Regions from separate parts of the Rhodococcus sp. 4CII genome, predicted to be linked through region 1. Evidence: riboswitches for the same ligand, from Rfam matches in the RefSeq annotation. Region 1 holds a riboswitch; the other holds the start of a gene.
The links. A riboswitch is a leader RNA that binds a small molecule or an ion and turns the genes downstream of it on or off. The one in region 1 is predicted to bind S-adenosylmethionine.

Region 1 (4,859 bases):
GTCACCGTGGCCCACCCGGAACGCGTCGGCCGGCCTGCGGGACAGGATCGCGACGCCGTTGCGTCCCTTCGACGACGGTTCCGCGGACACCAGACTCCATCCGCCCTCCAGGGCGGGCGCGAGCGTCTCCGCCAGTTGCTCGTCCGACGCCCGTGTCTCCTGCAGACACACGACGTCGGCCTCCGTGCGCTCGATCCATTCGGTGAGCCCCTTGCGGGCGGCGGCGCGAACGCCGTTGACATTGACGGTGGTGATGATGTGTGGCACGGCAAGCACCGTAGCGGACGCGTACGACAGCGCGGCTACCCAGACGAACGGGCGCTGCGGCGTTCCATCGCGACCGCCACGGTGAGAACCACGAGACCCGCGACGGCGAGCAGCGCACCCACTGCGGCGGGCGCGGTGTAGCCGTAGCCGGCCGCGATCACGACGCCACCGATCCACGCCCCGAACGCGTTCGCGATGTTGAGGGCGGCGTGGTTGAGCGAGGCGGCGAGCGTCTGCGCGTCGGCGGCGACGTCCATCAGCCGGGTCTGCAGTCCGGGCACCATCGACGCTCCCGCCGCACCGACGAAGAACACCAGCAGCAGCGCCGTGTACGGGTTGTGGGAGGCGATCACGAAGATCCCGAGCAGCACCCCGAGCGCCGTCATCGAGACGAACAGGCCGGGAATCAGCGCCCTGTCGGCGAGCTTGCCGCCGATCAGATTGCCCGCGACCATGCCCAGCCCGTAGATCATCAAGGCCAGCGGCACGAGCGACCGCGACAGTCCGGCGACGTCGGTGAGCGTGGTGCTGATGTACGTGTAGACGGCGAACATGCCACCGAACCCGACCATGCCGATGATCAATGTCATCCACACCTGAGGACGGCGCAGGGCACCGAGTTCGGTGAGGGGATTCGTCATCCGCATGGCGGCGAGCGCGGGCACCCACGACGAGATCGCGGCCAGGGTCACCACACCGATCACCGCGACGAGGGCGAAGGCGCTGCGCCAGCCGAGCGTCTGGCCCAGCCACGACGCGATGGGCACGCCGACGACGTTGGCCACCGACAGTCCCATCATGACGAGCGCGACCGCCCTGGCCCGCTGGCCTCGGTCCGCGAGGTGCGCCGCCACGAGGGCCGCGACACCGAAATAGGCGCCGTGCGGGAGGCCCGCCACGAACCGTGCTGCCATCAGCACCCCGTAGTTCGGTGCGAACACGGTTGCGGCGTTGCCGATCGTGAACGCCGCCATCAACGCGATCAGCAGCGTCTTGCGGGGCACCCGCGCGGTCAGGGCCGCGATGAGCGGCGCACCGACGACCACTCCCAGCGCGTACGCCGAGATGACGTGCCCGGCGATCGGCTCGGTGATCCCCAGGCTCGACGCCATCTCGGGCAACAGGCCCATCGCCACGAACTCGGTGGTTCCGATCCCGAATCCGCCGAGCGCCAGCGCGATCATGGCGAGCGTGCGGACGGACGGATGCTGGGCGACGACACCGACGGGACCGGACGGACGGGCAGGCGCGGAAGTAGTCACGAAGAACAGTCAACGACGGCATCCCGGGTTCTCTTCCCGCTTCCGCCGTGGGGTGAGCACACTCACTTCGTCGGCGCGCCTCCCCCGACTTCCCGCAGACGACGAACGGGACACCCCGACGTGGGGAGCGTCCCGTTCCGTACTGCCGTCGTGCGGTGCCTACTGCTCGGCGATCGCCTTCTGGAGGTTGATGTCCAGCGTGCCGAGGAACTCCTCCGTGGTGAGGTAGCCCTGGTCGCCGCCGACCAGCATCGCGAGGTCTTTGGTCATCTGGCCGCCCTCGACGGTCTTGATGACCACGTCTTCGAGCTCCTGCGCGAAGCCGATGACGTCGGGGGTGTTGTCCAGCTTGCCGCGGTGCTCGAGTCCACGGGTCCACGCGAAGATCGACGCGATCGGGTTGGTGGACGTCGGCTTGCCCTGCTGGTGCTGACGGTAGTGACGCGTCACGGTGCCGTGCGCAGCCTCGGCCTCACACGTCTTTCCGTCCGGGGTCAGCAGCACGGAGGTCATGAGACCCAGCGAACCGAAGCCCTGCGCGACGGTGTCGGACTGGACGTCACCGTCGTAGTTCTTGCAGGCCCAGACGTAGCCGCCCTCCCACTTGAGCGCCGACGCGACCATGTCGTCGATGAGGCGGTGCTCGTAGGTGAGACCCGCCGCGTCGAACTCCGGCTTGAACTCGGTCTCGTAGACGTGCTGGAAGATGTCCTTGAACGCACCGTCGTACGCCTTGAGGATGGTGTTCTTCGTCGACAAATACACCGGGTAGTTCTGCTGCAGGCCGTAGTTGAGCGAGGCGCGCGCGAAGTCCTCGATGGACTTGGTGAAGTTGTACTGACCCTGGACGACGCCGCCGCCGTCGGGAAAGTTCACCAGTTCGTGCTCGATCGGCTCGCTGCCGTCCTCGGGCGTGTAGGTGATCATCACCTTGCCGGGGCCGGGGACCTTGAAGTCGGTGGCGCGGTACTGGTCACCGAAGGCGTGACGACCGATGATGATCGGCTTGGTCCAGCCCGGAACCAGTCGCGGAACGTTGGAGATGATGATCGGCGCGCGGAAGATCGTGCCACCGAGGATGTTGCGGATCGTGCCGTTGGGCGACCGCCACATCTTCTTGAGGCCGAACTCCTCGACGCGTGCCTCGTCCGGGGTGATGGTCGCGCACTTGACGCCGACGCCGTGCTTCTTGATGGCGTTGGCGGCGTCGACGGTCACCTGGTCGTCGGTCTCGTCCCGGTGCTCGATGCCGAGATCGTAGTACTCGAGGTTCACATCCAGGTAAGGATGGATCAGCTTGTCTTTGATGAACTGCCAGATAATGCGTGTCATTTCGTCGCCGTCGAGTTCGACGACGGTGCCCTCAACCTTGATCTTGGACATGGGTGCTTCGCGTCCTCCTAGGAAGATTCCCTGGTTACACGGTTGCGGGCGCACTTCGTGAGTGGGTCCGCGAACGGTTCGCTTATCAAACGTAGACGGTCACAGCGGCCCCTGGGAGACCGCGCTTTAACAAGACAAGCGTACTGCTATACGCCGGGCTCGCAACACACGGGGTGCGGGAACCCGCCCCTACTGGCGGGTAACTTTTGCCTGCTAGTGGCCCTGATCGGTGCCGATTCCGGCCGTTCCACCGCAGCCGCTAAGATTCACCACAGGTCATGAGTGCCAGCAACGAGCCCCGGCTAGCTGGCCGGCAACCCTCCACCGCGGTGGGGTGCCCCGGGTGATGACCTGGTTCCCTGATTCATACAACAGTCGGGTGACAAGCGCGGGTCCGACATCGGAGGTTCATGATGTGTTGTTGTCGTAGATAGACCCCAGACAGCCCTGCGCGCGAACGAACAGCTCGTCGTCCGCGCCTCGTCAGACCACTGGAGTAGACAGCACATGACCGAGAACTGGTCGTTCGAGACCAAGCAGATCCACGCCGGGCAGACGTCCGACGCGACCACCAAGGCGCGGGCGCTGCCGATCTACCAGACCACCTCGTACACGTTCGACAGCACCGATCACGCTGCCGCGCTGTTCGGTCTGGCCGAACCGGGCAACATCTACACCCGCATCATGAACCCCACCCAGGACGCGGTCGAACAGCGCATCGCCGCCCTCGAAGGCGGCGTTGCCGCGCTTCTCCTCGCGTCGGGTCAGGCCGCCGAGACGTTCGCGATCCTGAACCTCGCCGAGGCCGGCGACCACATCGTCTCCAGCCCGCGGCTCTACGGCGGCACCTACAACCTGTTCCACTACTCGCTGCCCAAGCTCGGCATCGAGGTCTCGTTCGTCGAAGACCCCGACGACCTCGAGCAGTGGCGCGCCGCCGTCCGCCCCAACACGAAAGCGTTCTACGGCGAGACCATCTCCAATCCGCGCAACGACGTCCTCGACCTGCCCGGCATCTCCGGGATCGCGCATCAGCACGGCATCCCGCTGATCGTCGACAACACGGTGGCGACCCCCTACCTGATCCGCCCCCTCGAGCACGGCGCGGACATCGTGGTGCACTCCGCCACCAAGTACCTCGGCGGGCACGGCACGGCGATCGCCGGGGTCATCGTCGACGGCGGCACGTTCGACTGGACGCAGGGCCGCCACAGCAACTTCACCACGCCCGACCCGAGCTACCACGGTGTCGTCTTTGCCGAACTCGGACCGCCGGCGTTCGCCCTCAAGGCACGGGTGCAGTTGCTGCGCGACCTCGGCTCGGCGGTCTCCCCGTTCAACGCGTTCCTCATCGCGCAGGGTCTCGAGACCCTCAGCCTGCGGATGGAACGCCACGTGTCGAACGCGACCGCCGTCGCCGAGTACCTCGACGCCCGGCCGGAGGTCGTGTCCGTCGGATACGCCGGGCTCGCGTCCTCGCCCTGGCACGACCGGGCGAAGCAGATCGCCCCGAGGGGCGCGGGCGCCATCGTGACGTTCGAGCTCGCCGGTGGCATCGACGCGGGCAAGAAGTTCGTCAACGCGCTCACCCTGCACAGCCACGTCGCGAACATCGGCGACGTCCGGTCGCTGGTGATCCACCCCGCGTCCACCACGCACTCCCAGCTGACCCCCGAGGAGCAGGCCGCGAGCGGTGTCACTCCCGGACTGGTCCGACTGGCTGTCGGCATCGAAGGGATCGACGACATCATCGCCGATATCGAGACCGGACTTACGGCGGCGGCATCTTGACAGTGAGCGCAGTACAGAACCTGCCCGCGGCGGACGGACGTCTCGGCACCCTGGACATCGGCCCCCTCGAACTGGAAAGCGGAGAGGTCCTCCCCTCGGTGACACTCGCCGTGCAGCGGTGGGGTGAGCTGTCCCCGAACCGGGACAACGTGGTGC
Region 2 (4,859 bases), 2.1 Mb from region 1:
CAAGTCGCTGGTGTTTCTTCTCGACGACGATCCGATCCTCATTCTCGTGTCGGGGGCGCACGAGGTGGATCTGGCGAACACCGGCAAGCGACTGCAGGGAAATCTGACCCAGGCACCTCTCGACATGGTGCGGATGGCCACCGGCCAGCCGATCGGCGGTATCGCCCCGCTCGGCCATCCCACCAATCTCCCCACCTACGTCGACAACGCCTTGTCGGAGCACGCGGAACTGTGGGCGGCCGCCGGGCACCCGGACACGGTCTTCCGCACGTCGTTCTCGGAGTTGGTGCGGATCACCGCCGGCCTCGCGATCGACGTCGACTGAATCCCCTGCCTGCAGCGCCCCTATAGTTGACGGCACATCTCGTGACCGCGAGTGGCACAGTGACCCACACGGGCCGACCCGGAGAATGATGTGTCCGACAGAGCCGAGAACGCCGATACCGTCGATGGTTCGCGTCTCCCCCGCGACCCCCGACCCGCGCCCGGAATCAGCGCGGACGACTACCGCGCAGCCCTGCGTCGTCACCCCGCGGGGGTCACCATCGTGACCCTCGACGCCGGATCCGGCCCCGTCGGCTTCACCGCGTCGTCGTTTTCCTCGGTGTCCCTGGATCCGCCGCTGGTGTCGTTCAACATCGCGAACACGTCGTCGAGCATCGAGGCGCTGCATTCAGCGGAGTCGCTGGTGATCCACCTTCTCGGGGAGCACCAGCAGCACCTGGCTCAGCGGTTCTCGCGCAGCGCCGACCAGCGGTTCAGCGACGAGTCGCTGTGGGCGCGGCTCGGCACCGGCGAACCGGTCCTCCACGGGACTCCCAGCTGGTTGCGGGTCGTCGTGGACCAGTTGCTTCCCGTCGGCGACCACACGCTCGTGATCGGCCTCGTCACCCGGGTCCACGCCGAGGCCGACGACGATTCCGCGTCCGCTCCCCTGCTCTACCACGAGGGCCGGTACTACCGGCCCACGCCGTTGGGTTCGACGAACAACGGCAACTGACCGGATCAGGAAGCAAGTACCCGCTCGCGGCTGGGCAGGTCGAAGCGACGCAGCGCTTCGTCGACGGCGTCGGCGGAGGTGACGAGGCCACGTTCCTCCAGCCACGGAAGCGTGCCGTCGACGAGCTGTTCCAGAACCCTGGGCAGCGACAGCGGCAGCAGCGTCACACCGTCGGCGACGCCGGCCGCCTGGATGTCGGCGATGAGCCCGGCCAGACCCACCGGAGTTCCGACGTACTGCAGCGACACAGGTTCGCGCGGGGTCTCCAGCGCACTGTCGAGGAGAGCGAGTTCCTTGCGCGCCGCACGGGCTTCGGTGGCGATGAGCACCTCGAGGTCCACCAGCACGGTGACGCCGTCGGGGTTCCGGCCGTCCGCGACGAGTTCGGCGCGGATCCGTGCGCGTTGTTGCTGCGCCTCGCGCAGATCGGACGCCCGGATCCGGACGACGTTCGGCGGGAACGACGTGAGGTCGAGCTGATCCGTCGAATCGGCGGTCAGGTCCACCCAGTAGTCGGCACCGTTGATGGGCCGTGTGCCCGCGGCGCCCTCGGCCGCCGGGTGGTGACCCGATCCGGTCAGTTCGACGGCGACGCGAAGGGGACGGGAAACGAAGGCATTGTCTCGAGACATTGGGGTTCCTCGGGAATGACGTGTGAATGAAACGGAGCCGGCAGAACGGTCAGCTCGAACACATACCCGAGGCGGTTCGGCAGAGATCTACATGCCGACGGCACCAGTGAGCAATCATTGTGCTCCCAGCCTGCGATGCCATGGGCTCATACTAGCGCGTCCCGCGAAAAGCGAGTCTCCGGCACCGGATTCCACTGTCCGCTCTCCTTGGCGTAGTCCCAGTTCCGACGGCCGGCGACCAGGGTGCGCACGGCCTGGACCAGTCGATCCACGTCTGCGGAGCAACTGCCGAGCCCGACACTCACCCGGACGGCACCGTCGGGCCGCCCGAGGCGTCTCAGCAGCGGATGCGCGCAGAAGCGGCCGTCGCGTACCCCGATGCCGTGCTCGGCGGACAGGTAGGCGGCGATTTCCCCCGGCTCGAAGCCGTCGATCGTGAACGTCACGATTCCGACCGTGTCGGGGGCGTCCGACCACAGCCGCAGGAACTCCAGACCGTCGACGCAGCCGAGTCCGTCGTGGAGCCGGGCGGTGAGCGCGGCCTCGTGTTCGGCCACGGCGCCGAAGTCCAGCGCGGACAGCGCGTCGCACGCGGCGGCGAGGGCCGCGGCACCGAGCACGTTGGGCGTGCCGGCCTCGTGCCGGGCAGGAGCGGGTGCCCACTGGGTGGATTCGACGGTCACGTTGCGCACCGCTCCGCCGCCTGCGAGGTAGGGATCGGCGGCGTCGAGCCAGTCCCGGCGGCCCACCAGCACACCCGCGCCGAACGGGGCGTACAGCTTGTGCCCGGAGAACGCGAGGTAGTCGACACCGCACTCCGCGAGGTCGATGCGGCGGTGCGGTGCGAGTTGCGCGGCGTCGACGAGAATCCGTGCACCGCAACGATGCGCGACCTCGGCGAGGGCCGCGATCGGCAGCACTTCACCGGTGACGTTGGAGGCACCCGTCACCGCGAGCAGGGCGGTGGGCTTCGAGCACAGTTCCGCGACGAGCAGCCGGACGGTCTCCGCCAGAGTGTCCGCAGCCCTCACGATGCGAGAGCCCTTCCACGGCAACAGATTCGCATGGTGCTCGATGTCGAGAACCACGGTGCTGCCGGGAACGCATCCGGCGAGCAGATTCAGCGAGTCGGTCGTGTTCCGGGTGAACACCACCACCTGGTCGTCGTCCGCACCGACGAACCGGGCAACGGAGTCGCGGGCCTTCTCGTAGCATTCGGTCGAGATCCGCGACGCGTAGCCGGCGCCGCGGTGCACGCTCGAATAGGTGGGCAGCAGCGCCGCGATCCGGTCGGTGACCTGCGCCAGGGCAGGCGCGCTCGCCGCGTAGTCGAAGTTGACGTAGGCGCAGTCGCCGCCCTGCACCAGCGGAACCCGCAGGTCGGAGCCCGAAACTTGGGCCAGCGGGGCTACACACACGTCGGCGGTCAATACAGCAGTCATCACGACATCCCTCGTAGTCAGGGACTCGTCGCAGGGTCGGTGCCCTCTCGGAGTCCGCGCTTGCCGGGTCCGGTGTGAACCACAGCCTGGTCGTCACCCGGAGCACCCCGCCGCGGTGGAGGGTTGCCGACCAGCTAGCCGGGGCTTGACGCTGGTACTCGTGACCTGTTTCGAAGATTGCAGGATCGGCGCGCAGATGTCAACCCGAACGTCGAGAGGACCCGGAGTCGGGGAGGCGAACTCGCGTCAGCGAGGCGTCACCCCGAGGAGCGGCGCCAGCTGATTCGCAATCGGGTTGAGGTCCAGCCTGTTCGGGTCCTTCTTCGGTTTCGAGTCCCACGGCTGAACGGTGGCAGGGTCGCCGAACACGATCCGGTTCGCGCTGCGGACGCCGGTGAGGCTGCCCTGCGGGGCCGCACAGGACGCGGCGGTGTTCTGCGGGAAGTCCTGCTCCGTGTCGTCGAAGTTCGGGTCCTGCCGCTTCATGTCGGCGAGGATCGCCCGAGTGCCCTCGTAGCCGACGGTGCACGACGGGGGGTTGCCGGTCTCGGCCACCAGACCGAGGTGGACGGTCCCGTCGTCGGGCGCGATGGTCGACGACGCCGCCGCCACCCCCGGCAGATAGACGAACAGCGTCTGCAGGGCCGTGGCCTGCGCCGAGATCGTCTTCGCCGTCACCGAGAGGTTGGCACGGTACGTCGTGAGGCCGGGGCCGACGTCCGAGACCAGTTGCCCCAGTTGCTCGCTCGCTGGGTTTGCGTTGTCGATCAGCCGCCGGACGTCGGGGTCGCTGATCCGCAAGCGATCCGCAAGCGAGTCCAGATCTGCACTGAAATCCTCGATCGCCGAGGACTGTTCGGACTGCGTCTCCAGAACAGTCCGGCTGTCGCGCACCAAAGCAACTGTCCGGTCGAGTGATTCGATGCCGGATTCCGACATCCCGGACAGCGAGTCCGCGAGCGACCGAAGGTCGTCCCCTCTGCCGCCGAATGCCGCGCCGAGTTCCGTCACGACGGTATGGAGCGCGTCGATCGGCACGGACTCGGTCAATCCCTGTGTGCCCGCCAGCAATTCTTCGACGGGCACGGGTGTCGAGGTATCGACCGCGGCGATGCGGGATCCGTTCGCCAGGAACGGCCCGCGGTCCGTGTCCGGCTGGAGGTCGACGTACTGCTCGCCGATCGCGGATCTGTTCGCCACAACGGCTTTCGCTGACGCGGGGATGTCGGGGGCGCTCTTGTCGATCTTCAGTTCGACGACGACGCCGTCCGCGGTCAGGGACATCTCCCCGACGCGCCCCACCGGCACGCCGCGGTAGGTGACTTCGGCATTGGTGAAGATTCCGCCCGACGTTTCCAACTCCAGGTTCACGGTGTATTCACCGAAGCCGAGGAGATTGTCGAGGCGCACGTAGTTGGCACCGACGTAGACGAGGCCCGCGAGGGCCACGAGAACGAACCCGATCAGCTGCCACCGGACGAGCGGCGACCTCACCGTCCACCGTCCATGCCACATGAACCGAGCGCCCTCCCGGCTGCGGCGAGTCGGGACCGGCTCGCGGAACGACGGTTGACGTTGGCGGCAGACACAGGCACTCCGATGACAGAGACATACATGAGACTAACGGTCACACATATATCTAGTCCGAACTCGTCAGCTGCGCAAACTCCGCACCGGCGCCGGTGTCGCACGTCACTCACCGGTCTTGACTGAATTTTCAGTTTGGAATATCTTCGGTACCCAACAGGACGTGATGACGGTCACCTCCGCCACCGAAAGTGAGGT

Region 2: linked by a shared signal. The riboswitch ahead of H0B43_RS14800 (aminotransferase class V-fold PLP-dependent enzyme) and the one ahead of H0B43_RS05570 (bifunctional o-acetylhomoserine/o-acetylserine sulfhydrylase) in region 1 are both predicted to bind S-adenosylmethionine.

The regions. Positions count from the first base shown of each region.
Region 1 covers NZ_JACCFE010000002.1:983,415-988,273, forward strand. Annotated here, with positions in the region: gene H0B43_RS05555 (exodeoxyribonuclease III) at 1-267, opposite strand, end outside; gene H0B43_RS05560 (MFS transporter) at 303-1,529, opposite strand; gene H0B43_RS05565 (NADP-dependent isocitrate dehydrogenase) at 1,689-2,912, opposite strand; SAM riboswitch class IV at 3,187-3,307, shown strand; gene H0B43_RS05570 (bifunctional o-acetylhomoserine/o-acetylserine sulfhydrylase) at 3,420-4,703, shown strand; gene H0B43_RS05575 (homoserine O-acetyltransferase) at 4,700-4,859, shown strand, end outside.
Region 2 covers NZ_JACCFE010000002.1:3,038,416-3,043,274, forward strand. Annotated here, with positions in the region: gene H0B43_RS14785 (YbaK/EbsC family protein) at 1-325, shown strand, start outside; gene H0B43_RS14790 (flavin reductase family protein) at 491-1,000, shown strand; gene H0B43_RS14795 (hypothetical protein) at 1,006-1,632, opposite strand; gene H0B43_RS43140 (putative leader peptide) at 1,682-1,774, opposite strand; gene H0B43_RS14800 (aminotransferase class V-fold PLP-dependent enzyme) at 1,779-3,074, opposite strand; SAM riboswitch class IV at 3,126-3,240, opposite strand; gene H0B43_RS14805 (MlaD family protein) at 3,321-4,568, opposite strand.